DNA from 4 places in the Oleidesulfovibrio vietnamensis genome. Region 3 is predicted to be linked to each of the others. Evidence: predicted binding sites of a transcription regulator. Region 3 holds the regulator's gene; each other region holds the start of a gene.
What was found. Region 3 encodes sigma-54, which starts transcription at its own class of promoters, with help from an activator protein. Its sites were predicted from a motif close to CTGGCACGGNNNNTGCTT; they were not measured.
Positions count from the first base shown of each region.

Region 1: fliR (flagellar biosynthetic protein FliR) is a predicted target of sigma-54. The motif match lies at 3,114-3,131, and genes of this name have one in related genera.
Region 2: ACZ5D1_RS01670 (DNA-binding transcriptional response regulator) is a predicted target of sigma-54. The motif match lies at 2,413-2,430, and genes of this name have one in related genera.
Region 4: ACZ5D1_RS02145 (GDP-L-fucose synthase family protein) is a predicted target of sigma-54. The motif match lies at 2,784-2,801, and genes of this name have one in related genera.

Region 1 covers NZ_AP042419.1:444,037-449,467, reverse strand. Annotated here, with positions in the region: gene flhA (flagellar biosynthesis protein FlhA) at 1-1,209, opposite strand, end outside; gene flhB (flagellar biosynthesis protein FlhB) at 1,231-2,304, opposite strand; gene fliR (flagellar biosynthetic protein FliR) at 2,317-3,102, opposite strand; gene ACZ5D1_RS01925 (IMP cyclohydrolase) at 3,332-3,931, shown strand; gene hflX (GTPase HflX) at 4,117-5,431, shown strand, end outside.
Region 2 covers NZ_AP042419.1:381,811-387,241, forward strand. Annotated here, with positions in the region: gene ACZ5D1_RS01655 (sensor histidine kinase) at 1-1,201, shown strand, start outside; gene ACZ5D1_RS01660 (response regulator) at 1,205-1,573, shown strand; gene ACZ5D1_RS01665 (hypothetical protein) at 1,663-2,298, shown strand; gene ACZ5D1_RS01670 (DNA-binding transcriptional response regulator) at 2,599-3,039, shown strand; gene ACZ5D1_RS01675 (response regulator) at 3,063-3,446, shown strand; gene ACZ5D1_RS01680 (hypothetical protein) at 3,481-4,029, shown strand; gene ACZ5D1_RS01685 (SLC13 family permease) at 4,061-5,431, shown strand, end outside.
Region 3 covers NZ_AP042419.1:2,056,047-2,061,477, reverse strand. Annotated here, with positions in the region: gene ACZ5D1_RS09370 (KdsC family phosphatase) at 1-449, shown strand, start outside; gene lptC (LPS export ABC transporter periplasmic protein LptC) at 450-1,064, shown strand; gene ACZ5D1_RS09360 (LptA/OstA family protein) at 1,051-1,590, shown strand; gene lptB (LPS export ABC transporter ATP-binding protein) at 1,591-2,313, shown strand; gene rpoN (RNA polymerase factor sigma-54) at 2,506-3,930, shown strand; gene hpf (ribosome hibernation-promoting factor, HPF/YfiA family) at 3,982-4,524, shown strand; gene ACZ5D1_RS09340 (PTS sugar transporter subunit IIA) at 4,528-4,977, shown strand; gene rapZ (RNase adapter RapZ) at 5,039-5,431, shown strand, end outside.
Region 4 covers NZ_AP042419.1:493,652-499,082, forward strand. Annotated here, with positions in the region: gene ACZ5D1_RS02130 (cytidylyltransferase domain-containing protein) at 1-1,153, opposite strand, end outside; gene ACZ5D1_RS02135 (GNAT family N-acetyltransferase) at 1,140-1,631, opposite strand; gene ACZ5D1_RS02140 (N-acetylneuraminate synthase family protein) at 1,624-2,490, opposite strand; gene ACZ5D1_RS02145 (GDP-L-fucose synthase family protein) at 2,886-3,926, shown strand; gene ACZ5D1_RS02150 (glycosyltransferase family 2 protein) at 3,973-5,199, shown strand; gene ACZ5D1_RS02155 (NAD-dependent epimerase/dehydratase family protein) at 5,196-5,431, shown strand, end outside.

The DNA.
Region 1 (5,431 bases), 1.6 Mb from region 3:
ATCCAGAGCGAACTGCCGGCGGATGGAGCGGATGCGCGAGAGCAGGTTGCCGTCCTGTTCCTCGTCCACAAGCGGAATAAGTCCGTAGCCCACTTCCAGTTCCAGCACGTCCAGCGGCAGCAGAGCCTGCACCTCTTCCGGGCTGTCCAGCGCACCGCCGGGGGCGCCGCCCTTGACACCGGCCTTGCCCGCAGCACCGCTGCGCTCGGCCACATCGTCGCTGGCACCGCCCACCACTCTGGAGATAAAAAACAGCAGCGAAGCAAAAATGACAAACGGGATGAACGGCATGCCCGGTACCAGCGCAAAAACAAGCAGCACGCCGGAAACCAGTTTGAGCGCGCGGGAGTTGAACGTCAGCTGGCCTATGAATTCCTCGCCCATTTTGGCTTCGGAAGCGGCACGCGAAACAATGATACCCGCAGAGGTGGAAATGATGATGGAGGGAATGGTGGAGACCAGACCGTCACCGATGGTCAGCAGCGTGTACACGGTCATGGCGTCCTGCCATGTCATGTCCTTCTGCAGCACGCCGATGAGAATACCCCCGATGATGTTCACCATGGTGATGAACATGCCCGCGCTCACATCGCCCTGAACAAACTTGCCGGCACCGTCCATGGCGCCGTAGAAATCAGCCTCCTTGCGGATATTCTCACGCCGCCGCGTGGCTTCCGTCTCGTCTATGAGTCCGGCGTTCAGGTCGGCTTCGATGGCCATCTGCTTGCCGGGCATGGCATCAAGGGTAAAACGTGCCGCCACTTCCGCGATACGCGTGGTACCGCTGGTGATAACCATTTTGTTCAGAATGAACAGAATAAGAAAAATCACGATACCGATGATATAACTGCCGCCGACAACAAATTCGCCGAAGGACTGGATAACGGAACCGGCCGCATCTGTGCCTTCGTCACCGTGCAGCAGAATAAGACGGGTACTTGCCACGTTAAGAGCAAGACGCAGCAGCGTGGTAACCAGCAGAAGCGAAGGAAAAATGGAAAATTCAAGCGGGGAAAGCATGAACATGGAAGTCACAAGCACCAGCAGCGCCAGCGAAATGCTGAGCGACAGCATGATGTCCATGACAATGGTGGGCATGGGAATGAGCATGACGAACAGAATCACCACCACGCCGCCGGCGAGCAGGACATCGCCGTGCTTGGAGAAGCGCTCGTAATCTATTCTGGGTGCTGTTCCTACATCCGCCATTGTTTTGACGCTCCGTTCCGTTTACCGCCCCTGCGGGCGGGCCTTGAATTTCATCAGTGAAGCCAGCAGCGAAGCCACTGCCTGATAGAGTTCCTCAGGGATCATGTCCCCCACCTCCACCTGCCTATACAAGGCCCGTGCCAGCGGCACGTTCTCCCGGATGGGCACCCGGTGCTCGCGGGCCACTTCCTTGATGCGCTCGGCCAGATGATCCACCCCTTTTGCCAGCACCACAGGCGCAGGAGCTTCCACGGCATCGTAGCGCAGCGCCACGGCATAGTGCGTGGGGTTGGTCACCACAACGTCCGCTTTGGGCACATTCTCCAGCATGCGCTGGGCCATGACCTCCATCATCTTCTGACGCTGCTGCGCTTTCACCGCGGGGTCGCCTTCGGCCTGCTTGCGTTCGTCCTTCACCTCATCCTTGGTCATTTTCAGATTTTCTTCATAATCCCACCTGGTGTACCACAGGTCGGCGATGGCTATAACCAGCATGGGCAGCATGGCGTACTTGACCATTTTCATGCCCATTTCCAGCATGTACACCCCTATGGCGGTGGGTGTGGCGTAAAACAGCGGCAGAAAGTGATGCATCTCGTTGCGGATGACAATGTACGGCGCAATACCGATGACCGCAGCCATCAGTATGCTTTTGCCCAGCCGGATCAGTGTCTGCGGCGATATGAAAAGACGTTTCAACCCCTTGATAAGGTTGAACCGCGCAAATTTTGGTTTGAAAACTTTGGGCGCCCACAGTTTGCCCACCTGCAGACGGATGACCACATACGCCACAAGCGCGAGAAACAGCATGATGGGCAGCAGCATGAGCGCCAGCTTGCCCGAAATCCAGAGCAGCAGATCATAAACGGCCTGCGGTGTTGCCTCGAACATCACGGCATTGCGGAAAAAATGTTCGTACAGCCCCATCATCTCGCTGGCGATATGGTCCATGTACACATACAGCGCTATGGTGCCCGCCATGGTCACAAAGGTGTTGGGCACCTCCTGCGATTTGGGCACATTACCTTCACCCCGCGCTTTACGCCTGCGTTTCGGGGTGGCTTGTTCTGTTCTGCTCGGGTCTTGCTGCGGCATGGTGTCCGGCTCCTACAGCGGGCTGATCAGTTTGAGCATGTTGGTCATCTGCGGGCCCAGCCCCAGAATGAAATCCTGAACCTGATGCCGCATGATCGTGAACAGCAGCCCCATGAACAGAAACCCCACTCCGATCTTCAGCGGAAACCCGATCATCAGCAGGTTCATCTGCGGTGCCGCGCGCCCCATGAGTGCCAGCGCCAGTTCCACCAGAAACAACGCGGCCATGACCGGCGCGGCAATATGCACGGCCATGACAAACATGCCCCCCGCCAGCGTCAGCATGTTGTGCAGCGAGGCGTGTCTGAAAACCAGCTGACCGGGCGGCACCAGCGCAAAGCTGTCCGTAAGGCCTTTGAGCATCACCAGATGCCCGTCAAGCACCAGAAAAATAAGCAGACTGACCATATACATGAAATGTGAACTGATGCTGGTGCTCTGCCCCGAAAGAGGGTCTGCCACACTGACCATGGTAAACCCCATCTGAAACCCGAGCAGTTCGCCGCCGGTCTGGATACCCGCAAAGAAAAAACGCACCAGCAGCCCCAGCATGATGCCCATGATGATTTCACCCGCAAGCATAAGCGCAATGCCGAACGGATGCCCCGGCAACAGGCTTCCGGAAAAGGAAAGATGCGGCCACAGCGCCAGCGTAAGCACCATGCACAGCGCACCTTTTACCAGCCGGGGTGCCGAATTGCCCCCGAATACCGGCAGCAGAAAAACCACAAGGCTGATGCGCATGAGGGTAAGCAGAAAGCTGAGGAAAGAGGCTTCATCAAAATTGAAGAGATCCATGCCGTCTCAAAAAGCAAAAAACAGACCATCGCACCGCAGCCGGACGCAAAAGCCCGCGCAAGGCCGGTAAATGCCGCGTACGGCCTTTTGGCAAAGGCGGCAGGGCAAGGCCGTGTCAGCCTTTCGACGGCACCGGCACAAACACGTTGCCCCTGCCGTCAGGTGCGGATACTGTTGCCAAGGGCCGATGTTTCTGGCACTGCCTCAAAAAACCGAATACGGAGGCGATATGGATTTTCTGCCCATACGGCGAGCGCTGCTGAGCGTGACCGACAAAAGCGGGCTTGTGGAATTTGCCACGTTTCTCACACAGAACGGCGTGGAACTGGTTTCCACCGGCGGCACCCAGCGGACGCTGACCGAAGCGGGACTGGACGTCACCCCTGTGAGCAAGGTCACCGGTTTTCCTGAAATAATGGGCGGCCGCGTCAAGACCCTGCACCCGCACATCCACGGCGGCATTCTGGCCGACAAGGACAACCCCGAACACCTTGCCACTCTCAAGGAGCTGGGAATCCGCACGTTCGACCTCATCTGTGTCAACCTGTACAACTTTGCGGATGCCGCCGCCCGCGGTCTTGACCTGCGCGGTGCCGTGGAGGAAGTGGACATCGGCGGGCCGTGCATGCTGCGCGCCACCGCCAAAAACTTCCATTCCATGCTTGTACTGCCCGACCCTGCCGATTATCAGGCAGCCATGCAGGAAATGCGCGACAACGACATGCGGGTGGGACTTGCCATGCGTCAGGCCATGGCTGTCAAAACATTCCGCGCCACTTCCGCCTATGACGGCATGATTGCCGATTATCTGGGCAGCAAAACGGCTTAAACGCCGGACGGAGACCCGCCATAGCAACCAAGGTTCTCGGCAATACTCAGGGGCTGAAGCCCAGTCAGGTCAAGGCGCTTTCGCGTCTGTACACACGCCGCTACCCTGCCGAGGGCGGCTACACCACGGAACAGGCAAGAGAACTGGCCGCCCTGAGCCGCAGCATAGGCCGTCAGATAGGGCTGATGCTCGACAGACAGGGCAGGGTTTCTCTGGTTATTGTGGGCGATACGGGCTCCATCTATATTCCCGAGCTTCCCCGCGCCCGAACGGGCGCGGGCAGGCTGCGGGGGCTCAGGCTGCTGCACACCCACCTGACTGACTCCCTGCTTTCGCAGGAAGACCTCATGGACATGCTGTTTCTGCGTCTTGACGACGTGGGCGTGCTCACCGTGGACCAGCACGGCGGGCCGGCCAGCTTTCAGCATGCGCATCTGCTGCCCGGCGGCACACAGCCCTACATGGTGCACGACCCGCAGGGGTGGGACAGGGTAATAACAGATTTCACCGCACAGGCGCAGGCGCTGGAAGAAGAACTTTCGCGCATCACCGCCGATGCCCGCGAAACCGGCAGCGAATCCGGCAGGGCAGTGCTGGTGAGTGTTTCTCCCGACCCGCGTTCCGTGCAGGAATCGTCGCTGGCCGAACTGGCCGAACTGGCCGATACCGCCGGGCTGACCGTGGCGGGCACCATGGTGCAGCGCGTACGGCAGCTCAACTACAAATTCATTCTGGGCAAGGGCAAACTGGCCGAACTTGAAGTGCTTGCGCTTACGGCAAACGCCGGAGTCATCCTTTTTGACGGAGAACTGTCGCCCGCGCAGCTGCACAACCTTGCCGATATCACCGAACGCAAGGTTATAGACCGCACCCAGCTTATTCTGGATATTTTCGCCCAGCGCGCTTCCACGCGTGCGGGCAAACTGCAGGTGGAACTGGCCCAGCTGCAATACACACAGCCCCGCCTGACCGGAAAAAACCGCGCCATGGACAGGCTGGCAGGCGGCATTGGCGGCCGCGGCCCCGGTGAAACCAAACTGGAAACCGACCGCCGCAAGGTGCGCGAACGCATAGCCCGCATCAAGCAGGACCTCAAAGCTCTGCGCACCCAGCGCGGTTTCACCCGCGGCCGCAGAGCCAAGGCGCGTGTGCCTGTGGCATCGCTGGTGGGGTACACCAACGCGGGCAAATCAACGCTGCTCAACACTCTGACCAATGCAGACGTGCTGGCCGAAGACAAGCTGTTTGCCACGCTGGACACCACCACCCGCAGACTGCGCTTTCCGCAGGAACGCGAACTCATCGTCACCGACACGGTGGGTTTCATCCGCTCGCTGCCCAAGGAACTCAAAGAGGCATTCCGGGCCACTCTTGAAGAACTGGAAGCCGCTGATCTGCTGCTGCATGTGGCCGATGCCGGACACCCCGAGCTGGAAATGCAGCTGCGCGCGGTGGAAGAGATTCTGGACGAGCTGGAACTGCAGGATATTCCGCGGCTTC
Region 2 (5,431 bases), 1.7 Mb from region 3:
GCATGTGGCCATAGCAGTGGAACATCTGGACGAAGACGGTGCGCGCTGGGTGGTGCGGGCCACCATCAACACCGACCGGTTTGAAGAACTCATAGCCGCCATGGGGCTTGGCTCCCAGTCCGACGCTTTTCTTATCAACAGGGCCGGTGTGATGCAGACCGACTCGCGGCATTTCGGCAAGGTGCTGGAAAAGGCTGCCATAACGGTGGGGCCCGGCACGCATCAGCCCGAAGTGGTGGAAAGCACCGGACTGAACGGGCAGAAGATTTTTGTGGGGCATGTGAATTTCGGCAATCCGGAGCTGACGCTTGTGCTGGTGCAGCCCATAAGTGTGGCATACAAGGCGTGGAACAAGCTGCGCATGGAAATGCTCACGTTATTTCTGGGCAGCACGGTGCTGATTGTTTTTGTGGTCTGGGCTCTGACGGGCGTGCTGGTGCGCCGCATACGCGAAGCGGACGACAAGCGTGCGGCGGCGTTCCGCGAGGTGGAACATGCGCACAAGCTGTCTTCCATCGGACGGCTGGCTGCCGGAGTGGCACATGAAATAAACAACCCGCTTGCCATCATCAACGAGAAAGCAGGGCTGATGAATGACCTGATGGAGCACGGAAACGATGAGATCATCAGGGCGAAATTTCCCGAGCTTGTGGCCTCTGTGCTGCAGTCCGTTTCGCGCTGCCGCACCATTACGCACCGGCTGCTGGGCTTTGCCCGCCGCATGGAAGTGCAGGTCGAACCGCTGGACGTCAACGAGATTGTGCGCGAGGTGCTCGGTTTTCTGGAAAAAGAGAGCCTGTACCGCAATATCAGTCTTGAACTGAATCTGGATGACGATCTGCCGCGTATTTCATCCGACCGCGGACAGCTGCAGCAGGTTTTTCTGAATATCATCAATAACGCCATAGCGGCAGTTGATAACGGCGGCAGGGTGCAGATAACCACCCGCTCCGTCGATCTGGATACCGTTGCCGTGCTGATAACGGACAACGGCGTGGGAATGTCTGATGAAGTGCTGAGTCATATATTCGAACCCTTCTTTACCACCAAGGGTGCGGAAGGCACCGGTCTTGGACTGGCGATCACCTATGGTATCGTGCAGAAGCTGGGCGGGCGCATTGCGGTTGCCAGCGAGGAAGGCAAGGGATCGACGTTCACCATTGAACTGCCCAAGCGTGCAAAGCCGCAGGAGGAGTCTTAGGCGATGTCTGAGCTGAAGGTGCTGCTGGTTGACGATGAAATTGAATTTGCCGGAACGCTGGCTGAGCGGTTGCGGCTGCGCGGATTGCAGGCCGATGTGACCACCGACGGGGAAGAGGCGCTGCGTCTTGTTACCGCGCACAGGCCGGACGTTATGGTGGTTGACGTGATGATGCCCGGCATGAACGGGCTGGACGTGTTGCGGCAGGTGCGCACAAATATGCCCGATTTGCCCGTTATCCTGTTGACAGGAAAGGGCTCTACAAGGGATGGAATTGAAGGCATGAGGCTGGGGGCGTTCGATTATCTGGTCAAGCCCATCAGCATTGACGACCTTATAGGTAAAATTCACGAAGCCGTTAACGGCGCCTGATGCTGCCCGTCGGCAGGTCGCGCGGACAGGTGCCGGCTCGTGAAAACGCGTGCCGTGTGGCAGGCACGGTACCGTAAACGGGAGGGCTCATGACGCATGAGCAAGACAAGGCGGCGTACATGGGGCGCATAACCGCGGCCCTGACGCATGAAATGCGCAATGTGCTGGCAACCATGCGCGAGTCGGGCGGGCTGCTGGAAGATGTGCTGATGATGCACAAGGAGGATTTTCCCAGACGGGAAATCTTTGAAAAAAGTCTGGGGCGTATCGGCACGCAGGCAAAGCGGGGTATGAACATATGCGCTGCTCTTTCGCGTCTGGCCCACAGCCCCGACACCCCTGTTGCCACACTTAATGCAGCCGAATGGCTTGATTATTTTGTTTTCATCTGCAGCCGTTTTGCACGGCTCAAAGAGATTTCGCTTGCCCACGGGATGACTCCTGCGGGCATTTCTTTTTCCACCGATCCCGTACAGTTTCAGATGGTGCTTTTCCACGTGATGGATGCGCTTTTCGGGGTGCTTCCTGCTGCTTCTTCCGTCACGCTGACGGGCGAGGCTGCGGGCAGCGGGCTTACGGTGCGTTTCAATGTCAGCGGCGGTCCCCTTCCGCAGCCTGACAGCTCTCCCGAACTGGCACTGGCTCAGTCTCTTCTGGCCGGTGCCGGCGGTTTTCTGCGGTCTGATTCATCAGTCGGACAAATCGAAACGTTTTTTGCGTCTTAAAATGTATTAAATCGTATCTGGCTTGGGCGCCATGATTGATTTATTTTGTTTCATCATAGTGTGTGCTTTTTTTAACAATCGGTTTAATGTACCAAGATAACTACTCACTCTCTGTTGGCACGTTCCTTGCCTTTATTTTCACAAAGACAAGGAACGATTCATGCGCAGATACACAAGCTGTCTGGAAATGCCTTCATCCTTACCGTGCCGCGGCACGGCATTGTATGCATCCGGCGCTGCAGGTTTGCAGGGCGCCCGACCGGATTCATACACCGTGGCGATGCTCCGGGAGGGTCAGGCATGAAAAACGCTGTGGTGGCTGTGTATGATTCCGACCGGCAGTTTGCGGACAACCTGACCGGAAGGCTGGCGGAGCTGGGCATAGCCTGCACCGTCTGCCGCAGTCTGGACGAGGCGCGCATGATGTTGTTTGCGCCGGAAACAGACGTGCTGGTTTTCGGCACGGAAGAGGTGGGGTCCGAGGTGATGCGGTTTCTGACCCAGGTGGGTCGTCCTGATGCCTGCGCACAGGTTATCTTGATGGTACGGAAAAATCAGGTGCGACTTTCCATTGAAGGCATGAAAAACGGAGCCTTTGATGACATCTATATCCCTTTTGCGCTGGATGCGCTGCTTGTCAGGCTGTCTCTGGCAGTGGGACAGGCAAAGCTTGCCAGACGCCGCAGACAATGCACAGGCGTGCAGCAGTCCGGCAAAGGCAGCCCGCAGGGGCGCGGTTAGGGAAAACAAGGGTGGAGACTGACATGACTATTCACGTTTTGCTGGTGGATGACGAGGTCGACTTTGTACAGACCTTGGCCGAACGTCTGCGAATCCGCGGCATGACCGTGGACACGGCTCATGACGGGGAGCACGCATTGCAGATTGTGAATGACTGCGGGGCATCGGTGATGGTTCTTGATCTCAGGCTTCCCGGCATGGACGGGCTGGAAGTGCTGCGTCATGTCCGCAAACAATGTCCGCGGATGCAGGTTATTATGCTGACAGGGCACGGAGGCCGTAAGGACGAGGATTCTGCCAGGGTTATTGGTGCTTACGAGTATCTTAATAAGCCGGTGGACATCAGTCAGCTCTCTGAGGTCATTGCGGCGGCTGCCGAGGAAGCGGCGCTGCAGGGCGCGGAGTAGGCCCCTTGCAGGGCCGCCTAGCAATGGAGGATGTATGGAAACACCCTTAGTACGGGATGTTATGATCCCTGTTTCCGAGTATGTTGTCATCGAAGAAGGCGGTGTTCTGGCCGATGCGTTTATGGCGCTGGAGCAGCACTGCCGCGAAAAAGGCACCGGTAAACCGCACCGTGACGTGCTGGTGACACGTGGCGGCATGGTGGTCGCAAAGCTGACCATGCTGGACGTGTTCAAATCACTTGAGCCGAAGTACGAGCATGTGGACCCTGAACGCTATCAGGGCAGAACGCTTACTTCCGACCTTGTGAACCGGCTTATCCGCGACTTCGGTCTGTGGTCCGACCCCACGGCTTCGCTGTGTGTCAAAGCGGGCTCGTGCAAAATAACAGACATCATGCATGTGCCTGAACAGAGCGAATACGTGGAGGAATCCGACACGGTGGAACACGCACTGCACCGCTACATTCTGGGTGTGCACCAGCCGCTGCTGGTACGCAAAGAGGGGAAAGTGACGGGTGTGCTGCGTCTGGGCGATGTTTTCGACTATCTGAGAACAAAAATTACGGAGTGTGCCGCCGGCTAGCCGGGGTGCTTTTTTGAAAAAGGAACAACGTATGTCTACCAAAGCTCAATCGACATCGTTTGACTGGAAGAGACTGTGCTTCATGTTGCTGGGGGTGACTGCTTTTCTGGTGATCTACTATTCTCCGGCGTGGCCGGATGCGGTGGATCCGCTGGGTGAACGGTTCCCGCTTTCGAAAGAGGCCAAGGGTGCTCTTGCCGTATTTATGTTTGCCGGTCTGTGGTGGGTGTTCGAGGTGGTGCCCATCGGCATCACCAGTCTGGGTATCGGCGTGCTGCAGGTTCTTTTCTTTGTCCGTCCGCCCGAAAAAGCGTTCAAGGACTTCATGGACCCGTCGGTGCTCTTTATTTTTGCTTCCATCATGATCGGTCTGGTGTTTACCAAAACCGGCCTGACAAAGCGACTTGCCTATAAAATGCTGATGGTCGTGGGTGAAAAAACAAGCCGCATCTATCTGGGCGTGTTTGTGGTCACCGCGCTGCTGACGCATATTATGGCACATACTGCGGTGGCGGCCACCGTGTATCCGCTGCTGCTGGCCATTTATGCTCTGTACGACGACACCGGCAGCAAGACCCGTTTTGGTAAGGGGCTGTTCATCGGCATGGCCTATGTGGCCGGCGCAGGCTCCATCATCACGCTGCTCGGTGCCGCCCGCGGTGCCGTGGCCGTAGGCTTTTTCAAGGAGATAGTGGGTACCGAGGTCTCGTTCTTCGAGCTTACCTACTACATGGCCCCCATCGGCTGGCTCATGGTGTTTCTGCTGTGGGGCTTCTTCATGATTTTCTGCAAGCCCGAACGCGACACCATACCCGGACTGCGTGAAAAGGCCAGAGAACTGAACAAGCAGATGGGGCCCCTGACCCGCAAGGAAATCATGGCCGCCCTTATCGTGGGCATTGTCATTCTGGTCATGAGCCTGCGGTCGTTCTTCCCCATGCTTAAAATGCTGGACAAAACGGCCATCATCCTCATTTCCAGCATCGCGTTTTTCGTGTTCAAGATTCTTGATATCAAGGATCTTGAAGATGTGCCGTGGAACATCATCCTGCTGTTTGCGGGCGCCATGAGCATAGGCTACTGCCTGTGGGAAACCGGCGCGGCAAAGTGGCTGGCCGTCAACTGGCTGGTCATGTTCGAAAAAGCCCACTGGTTTGTCTTTGTCATGAGCATCTGCTTCTTTGTGCTGATGATGACCAACTTCATCATGAACGTGGCCGCCATAGCCATATCGCTGCCGGTGGCGCTGGTTATAGCGCCGTATCTCGGCGTATCGCCCGAGGTTATTCTCTTCGGTGCGCTGGTTGTGGCGGGTATGCCCTTCCTGTTGCTGGTGGGGGCGGCCCCCAACGCCATCGCGTACGATTCCGGTCAGTTCACTTCCGGCGAGTTCTTCAAGTAC
Region 3 (5,431 bases):
GTCTGTACTATTTTGGTGACGGCAGGGTGGCCAAGCGCTTCAATGTGCAGGACGGGCTGGGAATCAAGATGGCTCAGTCAGCAGGGCTTGTCGTGGCCGTGATTACCGGTCTTGACTCTGAAGCCGTGGCCGAGCGTGTGCGCGGGCTGGGCATAGAGGACTACCATGCGGGCTTCACGCACAAGCTGGACGTCATGCAGGGATTGCTTGAAAAATATGCTCTCAAACCGGAGCAGGCCGCTTTTCTGGGCGATGACTGGGTGGATCTGGCCCCGCTCAATCTTGTGGGGCTGCCCATGGCAGTGGCCAACGCCCAGCCGGAGGTAAAGGCCGTGGCCAAATATGTCACCACCGCCACGGGAGGCCATGGCGCCGTGCGCGAAGCTGTACGTTTTATCCTTGATGCCCAGAACAAACTGGCTCCCATGCTCAGGGAGTGGTCTTCCTAGATGTCCCGCCGCAGAATGTACTGGGTCGCCGGTATGCTGATTCTGCTCGCCGGCCTGCTGTTGTATGCGGCCATGGGGGCACGTCAGGTCAGTGAAGTGCGACGCTCTCTGACCGATGCCCAGCCTGCCGTGGAAGGTAATGTCGATCTGGCGCTGTCGGGTGTGCGCCTGAAGCAGGGCGAAAAAGGACGCGAACTGTGGACGCTGGAAGCTGAAAAAGCGTTTTATGACCAGCAGGGCGACACTGTACGCATCAAGCAGCCCGACATTGTCTATTTTCTTGAAAAACAAAACGACAACCTGAGTGTTAAAGCGCGCTGGGGCGAAATAAAGCAGAGCAGCCAGTCCATGCGTCTGTGGGACGATGTGGTTCTGGTGCAGACAGACAAAATGCTTAAAACATCTCTGCTGACCTACCTTGGCAGCTCCCGTGAACTGACCATGCCCGAAAAGGTATGGTTTGAAACCGGCGCCATGAACGGTACCATGCATGACGTGCTGTGGCTGCTGGACACTAACGTCATTAAAGCCCGCGGAAGCGTTGACATGGTTCTGTACCTTGAAGACGGCTTCAGCGGCTTAGCCCGAGGAGAAAAACGTCATGAACAGAATTAGCATAACAGGCCACATGATTATGGTGCTGCTTGCCTGTCTGGTTTTGCAGGCCGCCCCCGCCACCGCGGCAGAGGATATTCCCACCTCCATCACATCTAAGACCATGACTTATGACGCCAACGCCCAGCTGATCATTTTTGAACAGGATGTGTACGTGCAGCGCGGTGAGTTTGAACTGTGGGCGGACTCCATCTCCGTCTATCTGGACAAGAACGCCAGTGCCGCCGCGAAGCAAAACGACGCCGAAGGCCCTGCCATTGACGCCGGCCAGATCAACAGGCTGGTGGCCGAAGGTAATGTACGCATGAAGCAGCTGACGAAATCGGGAGAATGCCGCAAGGCCACCTACAAGGTTTCGGAAGGACTGCTTGTGATGGAAGGAGACCCCGTACTTCGCGACGAGGGCAACAGTATCGGCGGGCAGGAAATCAGGTTTTATGTGAACGAGAACAGAAGTGAAGTGTTGGGCGCGCCTGGTAAGCCCGTCAATGCGGTTTTTTCCGCCCCCAAAAGGATGAAGAAGTAAATGGCGGTCATTCAGGCTACAGGGTTGCGCAAGCAATACGGTTCGCGCGAAGTGGTCTGCGGCGTTTCCCTGAATGTGAAACAGGGGGAAATTGTCGGCCTGCTGGGCCCCAACGGCGCGGGCAAGACCACGACATTTTATATGCTCATAGGCATTGTAAAGCCCAATGCCGGCGAGGTGCAGCTGGATGACCTGAGCATATCCGACTGGCCGCTGCATGAACGCGCCCGTATCGGTTTGAGCTATCTGCCTCAGGAAAGTTCTGTTTTTAAAAAACTCACTGTCACTCAGAATCTGCAGATGATTCTGGAACATGTGGGATTGAGCAAAAAAGCTCAGCAGGCAAGAGCGCAGGAACTGCTTGAAGAGTTCGGCATCACCCACATCGCCGATTCATACGCCATGCACCTGTCCGGCGGTGAACGGCGGCGGCTGGAAATCGCCCGGGCCCTCATCCGCGCCCCGAAGTTCATCCTGCTTGATGAACCGTTTGCCGGCATTGATCCTCTGGCCGTGGATGATATTCAGGAAATAATCAAAAAACTGCGCGACAAAGGTATCGGGGTGTTGATCTCTGATCATAATGTGCGTGAAACATTGAATATCTGCGACAGGGCTTATCTCGTTTACGAAGGAAGGGTCATTCTGGAAGGCACTCCGGAAGCCATTGTGGCCGATCCCAAGGCCCGCAGTGTCTATCTGGGAGAGGGCTTCTGCCTGTAAGTCCCCCGGCTCCGGTTGCATCACACAGATATATGTGGCAGAAAAGAGTCATGGAATGTATTTTGGAATGATTTTTGGATAACAGAACGGAATATACGTTTCCGCTGTCTCCGGTATCAGGGCTTTGATATTCTCTGAGCAATAAAAACAAAATATATTCAGCTTTTATAATCTTAAGGATTCGGTTGAACAATGGCTTTAGAGTTACGACAGCAGCTTAAACTCGCTCAGCAGCTTGTGATGACGCCCCAGCTTCAGCAGGCGATCAAACTGTTGCAGCTTTCACGCGTCGAGCTCGTTGAAACCGTTCAGCAGGAACTGCTGGAAAACCCGTTTCTTGAAGAAACACAGGAAGAGCGCCCAGTCTCTCAGGCTGAAGAGAGAGCCCCGAGAGCAGAAGAAGCCGACCCTTTCCGTCAGGAATTGGTAAAGAATGCCGACTGGGAAAACTATCTTGGCGATTTTGCCAGTACCGGCAAACAGGCAGGCGGACGCGACGCGGAAGTGCCGGAAGAGATGACCGCCTTTGAGGCTCGTTTTTCATCCAGCCCCACGCTGGAAGGGCATCTCAGCTGGCAGCTGCGCTTGTCTTCCGCCACGGAAAAACAGCTGGACATAGCAGAAGTCATAATCGGCAACCTTTCGCCTGCGGGGTATCTGCAGGCGACGGTGGAAAACGTGGCGGAAATGGCCGGTGCCGGTACGGCAGAGGTGGAAGAAACGCTGCATCTGCTGCAGCGGCTTGATCCCGTGGGCATAGCGGCGCGTACTCCGCAGGAATGCCTTCTGGTTCAGGTCGAAGTGCTTGGATACGACCGCGACCCTGTGCTTGTCGAGCTGATCCGCGATCATCTGGAAGACCTGGAAAAACGACGGTACAAGCCTCTTCTCAGAAAATATCGTCTGGGAATGGACGACCTTAAAGAATATCTTGACCTTATCCAGACTCTTGACCCCATGCCGGGCTCCCGCTTCGGTAACGAACAGCCCGCGTATGTCAGCCCCGATGTCTACGTGTATAAAAGCGAGGATGATTTTATCATCCTGCTGAACGAAGACGGCCTGCCACATCTCCAGCTGAGTGAATTTTATAAAGAAGGCGTCAAGGGCACCACTGATAAAGAAAAGGACTACGTGCAGGAAAAAATGCGCTCCGCCTCGTGGCTTATAAAAAGCCTTTATCAACGGCAGCGAACCCTGTACAAAGTAGTTGAGAGCATTATTAAATATCAGAGGGGTTTTTTCGAGGAAGGCGTATCCCGGCTTCGCCCGCTTATTCTCAAGGATATAGCGGACGACATAGGAATGCACGAATCAACCGTCAGCCGTATTACAACAAACAAGTATGTGGCTACCCCCCATGGTATTGTGGAGCTTAAGTATTTCTTTAACAGTGCACTGGCGTTAAACGACGGAACAGAGGTAGGTTCTGAAAGTGTGAAAGCGCTGATAAAGAACCTGATTTCTGAAGAAAATCCTAAAGAACCGCTCAGTGACGAAAAGATCGGAGAAATTCTTAAAGAAAAGTTGCAAGTCAATATTGCTCGAAGAACCGTGGCGAAGTATCGTACAGCTATGGGAATCCCTTCTTCTTCGAAACGAAAAGCTGTATTTTAGGCCAAAGGATTTCCGGCAGAAATGCCTGATACTGAATCTCTGGAGGTTTTTATGAACATCGCTTTCACTTTCAAGAACTTCGAGCCTTCCGATCACTTGAAAAAGTATGCCAACCGCCGTTTTGAAAAGCTCGGACGCTTTTTGAATAAGTCAGAAAACCTTGAGTTACAGGTTCTGTTGAGCGTTGATAAATTCCGGCACAAGGCGGAAGTACAATGCACGGGCGAGGGGTTGAATCTCTCTGCAGTGGAGCAGAGCGAGGATATGTATGCCACTATTGATCTTGTGCTGGATAAGCTGGAAGCACAGGTCAAGAAACACGCAGAAAAGACTAAGGATCGGCGCCGTTCCAGCAGTGATGACAGCGTGCGTATGGATGTGTTCAATTACAAAGACAATGACGGCGTGCGCGAGCGCACCATCATTGAAACTGATGAGATTGATCCCAAACCCATGCATATTGATGAAGCTGCCATGCAGCTTGAGGCGCTGGATTACGAGTTTCTCGTTTTCAAAAACGCGCAGAACAACCGCGTGAATGTCATCTACCGTCGCAAGGACGGAGACTTCGGGCTGATCGATCCGGGATTCTAAAAAATGAAACTGGGTGAATACCTGGATAAAGACCTCATAATTCATGAGCTTTCCGCCAGCACCAAAACTGAGGTGCTGGCGGAACTTGTGAAACCGGTCATCCAAAAATATCCGGAACTGGATCAGAATACCGTGGTCCGCATTCTGCAGGACCGTGAAAATCTGGGAACAACCGGCATCGGTGACGGCATAGCCATACCGCACGGCAAGGTGGAGGGGCTTGACCACATCGTGCTGGTGGTCGGTCGCAGTTCTGAAGGGCTTGATTTTGAAGCGCTTGATTACAAGCTGTGTAACGTATTCTTTCTTGTTCTTGCTCCAGAACAGGTGGCCGGCATGCATCTGCGCATTCTCGCACAGATTTCGCGTCTGCTGAAAGACAAAGAATTCAGAGCTGAATTTGCTCAGGCAGATTCGGAAGATACCTTGTGGGAGCTTTTGCAGAAGGCGTAACGGAAAGGGGCGGACGCCGGTGGTGCCGCTCTGTCTAAAAGGTAGGAAAAGGGGTTGCGCCGTGAAAAAGAGTGAAAGTCTGCCGGTTCTTATAGTCACAGGACTTTCCGGCGCGGGCAAAAGCACGGTGCTCAATGTATTCGAGGACTTGCGCTTTTTTACCATAGACGGGCTGCCGGTGGGGGTAGTGGCCGACCTGTTGGAACATCTTGCACGTGATGCCATGGGGCGCTACCGCGGCGTGGTGCTGGGCATGGACCTGCGCCAGTTCGATTTTCTGGATGAATTCGAAGGCGCACTTATGCGGCTGGAAAAGATGGGGGTTTCTCCCCGCATCATCTATCTGGAAGCCGACAGTGATACTCTGGTACGGCGTTTTGCCACCACACGCAGACCTCATCCTCTGGAAGGCGGCGACCTGGGGCTAGAGGCCGCCGTTGAACATGAACGGAAT
Region 4 (5,431 bases), 1.6 Mb from region 3:
CGGGCGGCAGGGGGTTATCCTGAAATATCAGCCGGCAGCCTTCTTTTTTCAGAGCGGCAAAGCCGTCCTGATACCGTTTAAGGTCTGCCTTGCAGCAATTGAATACCAGACAGGAATGGTCAGCCAGCGCATAGCGGCGGGCGGCAAAGCGCAGTTCATCTTCCGGTGCGGCATCCTGCGGCAGCAGGGAAACGGCAAATCCCGCTTCTGTCACAAGGCGCTGCGAACGCTCATCGGGACGCATGATGAATTCCACTCCGGCACCGAGGTCCTGTGTCATCACACGGGCAAGCCGCAGGGCACCGGATATGTGCCCGTACCCTGTCCGGCCATTGCCGTGACATACAAAAGCGGCCCGCAACGATTCGTGCAGGGTTGTCTTGGCTCCGGCACAGGCATTGACGGCGGCAAGCTGCGGGTGCCGCTGCAGGTGCCGCATGATGTCGTGCACGGTGAGGCTGTCCGGCGTGCGCCCCATGGAAGCGCAGAGCCCCGTGAAAAATTCCATGTCTGCGGGGGTATCCACGGTAAGCCGTACCCCGCCTTTTTTCAGCAGGGGATCGCCGTCTATGTACCGTACGGCAAATTCTGCGGGCAGGCGGTACATCAGCGCGGTGACATGCTCTTTGTCATGCGCCGTGGCTGAAGGATGATGCCACGCCCGCCGCAGCGCCTCTGCGCTAACCGCTTCAACGCCTTTATCGGCGTATTCCGCTCCCGGACGGTAGTTGACGATGTCGCAGCCGGTATGCTGCAGCTCGTGCAGCATGCGGCGCAGCCCGCCGGCATTGATGACCGGACAGTCCGCCGTGACGCGGATGACGTTTTCAGCAGGCATGGAATCCAGCGCGGTCACAAACCGGCCCAGAACATCGTCTTCCTGCCCCCGCACGAGGTGTACCGCAGGCCAGTGTCTGCGTATGTGCGCGGCCAGCGGATCATCCTGCGGCCGGTCCGATGTGGCCAGCACCACACCGTCCAGCACGGCCTGTTCCGTCGGGCGCCTGCCGCGCAGCAGCGCCGTGAGGTGACAGAGCACATAATCCACCAGCGGACGACCGCACAGAGGCAGCAGCATTTTGCCCTTCAGCCGCGCAGAACCCATGCGGGCCTGAACCACGGCTATGGTCCGGCCTGTCTCAGCGTTTGCCAAGGGCTGCCTCCTGCCGCAGGTCTGCATACATGATGATTTCCCCCGTATCGGGTGTTTCTTCCAGCGTTGCCCAGCCCAGCCGCCGGTAAAAAGGTGCAGCGGTCTCCGTGACAAGGTAGAGGCGGGAATAGCCCAGCCGTGCGGCGTTGCGTTGTGCGGCGCAGACCAGCGCGGTGCCTGCGCCCCTGCCTCTGCGGGCAGGATGCACATACAGGCTGGCCAGCCACGGGGTGAGTTCCGGCCGCGCGGGGCAGTCGCAGGTGCGCAGCACCACACAGCCTGCCGGTGTGCCTGCGGCAAATGCCAGCAGCATCATGGGCAGCGTTGTTCTGCCTGCGTACCGGGCTGTTCTGCCGCAGGCTTCTTCCAGCGTCACGCCGGGGGCGGCCCCCCATTGTTCATAAATCCATTGCAGGGCCAGAGGGCCGAAGGCCGGCTCGTCCGCCAGCAGACGGACGGCAAACGGGCTGTCATGCATGTTCCGCCTCCAGACCGGCGCGCACTGCGCGCAGCGGACGCAGACCGTCCTGCGGGTCGGCGCGCCAGTTGCGCTCCTGCTCCTCGCATGGCGCAGGCTCTTTCACACCGTTGCCGTCGGCGCTGAAAGCCTGCCGTATCTGGCTGATGACCGGTGCTATCTGATGGGGCAGCCAGCAGTGGCCGCTGGCGTATTCCGCACCGTCGCCGTCAAGATCAAGATGAAATTCCACAACCTGAGCACCCCAGCGGTGCACGGCGCGGTGAATGACACCGGCATGCACGGTATGGTCGGACCAGCCTGCGGCGCAGCCGAACTGCCTGCGCAGGGTCTCCACCGCCGCAAGATTGCATTGTTCCGGCGGGGCGGGATAGCCGGACGTGCAGTGCAGCAGCGTCATATCACGGCAGCCGGCGGTGCGCAGCACGTCCGCGGCATGGGCCACTTCCTGCAGAGCTGCCATGCCGGTGGAAAGCACAACGGGCTTGCCCGTGCCGGCACAGGCGTGCAGCAGGGCATCCCAGAGCAGTTCGTAGGATGCAATTTTATAAAAATCGACATGAGGTTGCAGTGCATGTACCGCCTGAAGCGAAAAAGGGGTGGCGCTGAATGCCACACCGTGTCTGCGGCAGGACTGCGCCAGCACGGGCAGGTAGTCTTCAGGCAGTTCCCATGCTCTGCGTCCGGTTACCTGCGGCATGGCGGCAAAGACTTCCGGCGCAAACAGCTCGTCCAGCCGGAAGAGCTGGAATTTGACTGCATCGCATCCGCAGCCTGCGGCTGTTTCGATAAATGCCAGACAACGGTCCAGATCGCGGTTGTGGTTACTGGAAACTTCTGCAATGAAATACGGCTGCATGTGGTATCTCCGGCTTTGCGGCTGTTGCGCCATACCGTCACCGTGCTGACGGGGGCGTGTGTTTATGCACGCCGGTGCGGTGCGGCGGCGCGCCGTGCGCGGTGCAGATTCTCTTACCGTGTCTTGGGAAAAAGCAACAGGGGGCATGGCGTCTGTGTACCTCCTGCTTTTGCATCTTGCATGGAACACGCCGTGGTTTATTGTTTTTTGCTGCGTACTGATGCAGGGTTGCGGGGGCTGCGGTATCAGGATGCTGCGGCGGACACACCGGAAGCGGTTTGCCGTGTTTGCTGCTGGACCGGTTTTTGCTTGCCACAGGGGTGCGGCCGACGCAGCCGCGGCGCCGGGTGTGCGGACGTCATTTTTTTGGGCTTTTGTATATGTAAGGGTATGTCATGACCATTGATATGGATGCTTCGATTTTTGTAGCCGGCCACCGGGGACTTGTGGGCAGCGCCATTGTCCGCTGTCTGCAGGGGCACGGTGCACGCAATCTGCTGCTGAAGACTCATGCCGAGCTGGACCTGACCGACCAGCATGCCGTTGCCGGTTTTTTTGCACGTCACCGGCCTCAGGTGGTGTTTCTGGCGGCGGCCAGAGTGGGCGGCATTCTGGCAAACGATACATATCCTGCTGACTTTATACACATCAATCTGGCAATTCAGAACAATGTGCTGCATCAGGCGTATGTGCACGGGGCGCGCAGGCTGCTTTTTCTGGGCAGTTCGTGCATTTACCCGCGGCTTGCTCCGCAGCCGCTGCGCGAAGAAAGCCTGATGACCGGACCGCTGGAGCAGACCAATTCCGCCTATGCCGTGGCCAAAATAGCGGGCATTGAAATGTGCCGCGCCTATAACCGGCAATATGGTACGTCATTTGTGCCTGTCATGCCGACAAACCTTTACGGGCCGGGCGATTCCTTCAGTCTTGAGTCGTCGCATGTGCTGCCTGCGCTGCTGCGCAAATGCCATCTGGCGCGGATGGTCATGCAGGGCGATATACAGGCCGTGGAACGGGATGAGCAGGTGTTCGGTCCGCTGCCCGTCGACGTGCGGACGCATCTGGGGCTGGACGCTGCGGGGACTGCGCCGCGCATCGCCGTGTGGGGATCGGGCAATGCGCTTCGTGAGTTTCTGCATGTGGATGATCTGGCGGCGGCGTGCGTGCATCTGGTGTTCCGCACGCAGGAAACGGACCTTGTGAACATAGGTACGGGCGAAGACCTTACCATCCGTGAACTGGCGGAACTTGTCCGCAGTGTGGTGGGTGTGGATGCGCCGCTGGTTTTTGATGCTGCAAAACCCGACGGCACACCGCGCAAGGTGCTTGACGTCTCGCGGATGCATTCGCTGGGCTGGCGGCCTTCCATCGGGCTGCGTCAGGGCATTGCACAGGTGTACCGCTGGTATCTTGACCGGCTGGAAAGCGCGGCATGAGGCATGCCGCAGACGGGCTGCCGTGCAGGCCGCAACGGAGAATCCGATGACACAGGAATACGGCGGGCTGAAGCTGTCAGTAATTATTCCCACGCATAACCGCATGGATATCGTGGTGAAAAATTTGCTGTGCCTTGCACGGCAGACGCTGCCGGCGGACAGCTTTGAGGTGCTGGTCTGTGACGATGCATCGACGGACGGCACATGGGAAGCGCTTCAGTCGCTGTCCACCCCGTATGCGCTGCGTCTGTTCCGCCTGCCGCAATGCGGGGGGCCGGGCAGGGCCAGAAATCTGCTTATCCGCGAGGCGCGCGCAGAAGCGCTGGTTATCCTTAACGATGATGCGCTGCTGACACCTGCCGGACTGGCCATGCACGCGGCGGCGCTTGAAATGACCAGAGGCGAGCGCATAGCGGTGCTGGGTCGTTTTTCCTTTCCTGCCGATTACCAGCGCACGCCTTTCGGCTGTCTGCTGGAACATACAGACCTGTCTTTCCGTTTTCCGCTGTTCACGCCGGGTAACTTTTACGGTGCCAACGCGTTTTATTCCTGCAATCTTGGCATTTATGCCGAAGCCGTGGCCGAAGCAGGGTATTTTGATGAAGGATACGCCGGTGCCGGTGCCGAAGACATGGAACTGGGCGACAGGCTGGCGAAGCTGGGCAATATGGTGGTGTATCTGGATAAATGCGTTGCCGTGCACGAGCACAGACTTACCGTGCATGACTTCTGCCGTTCGCAGATAGGCAGAGGCGGCGGCGGAGTGGTGCGCTGCATGAATGATTTCAGTCAGGTGTTTCATTACGATGACATGGACACAGCCGCGCTGGAACGGCTGCGCAGGGGGCTGCACAGGGCCGAGGATGCGGTGCTGCGTCTGAAAGATGCCGTACACGCGTTGCACCGGCGTGCTGCCGTAGGCGAAGATGTGGCGCCGCAGGACATTCCGTGGCGGGGCGTGCCGCTGCGGTACAGCGCGCATGACCAGTGGCGCATGCCGCCGCGCGCCGTGGAGCGCGAGGCGCAGCAGGCACTGGCGGATATGGTGCCGCTGCTGAAAAGCAGAGAACTTTCCGCCGGCGATATGGGCGCGCTGTATCAGGTGTGCTCTTTTCTTAAATGGCGGTACGACACTGTGGGCATTTCCCGTTCGCCGTGGATTGACGAATACGCGGCCCGCAAGGCCGAGCGTCAGGCTTCGAGACAGGCGGGACAGTCCTTGTGCGCAGCGGCGCAGAATCAGGAATCCCCGGCCGGGCGGCAGGAGACATGATGGTTAAAACGGTTCTGGTGACAGGGGTCAACGGCTTTATCGGCAGCCATGTGGCCGCGCTGCTGGGCAAAAGTCACCGTGTATACGGCACGGGCGGCGCGCCTGCCTGTTCCGTGCCGCTGGCCGGATACAGGCAGATGGTTCTGCCCGACCCGCAGCTGGCCGCGTTCATGCGTCAGGTGCGGCCCGATGTGGTCGTCCATTGTGCCGGTCGCGGCTCCATACCGTTTTC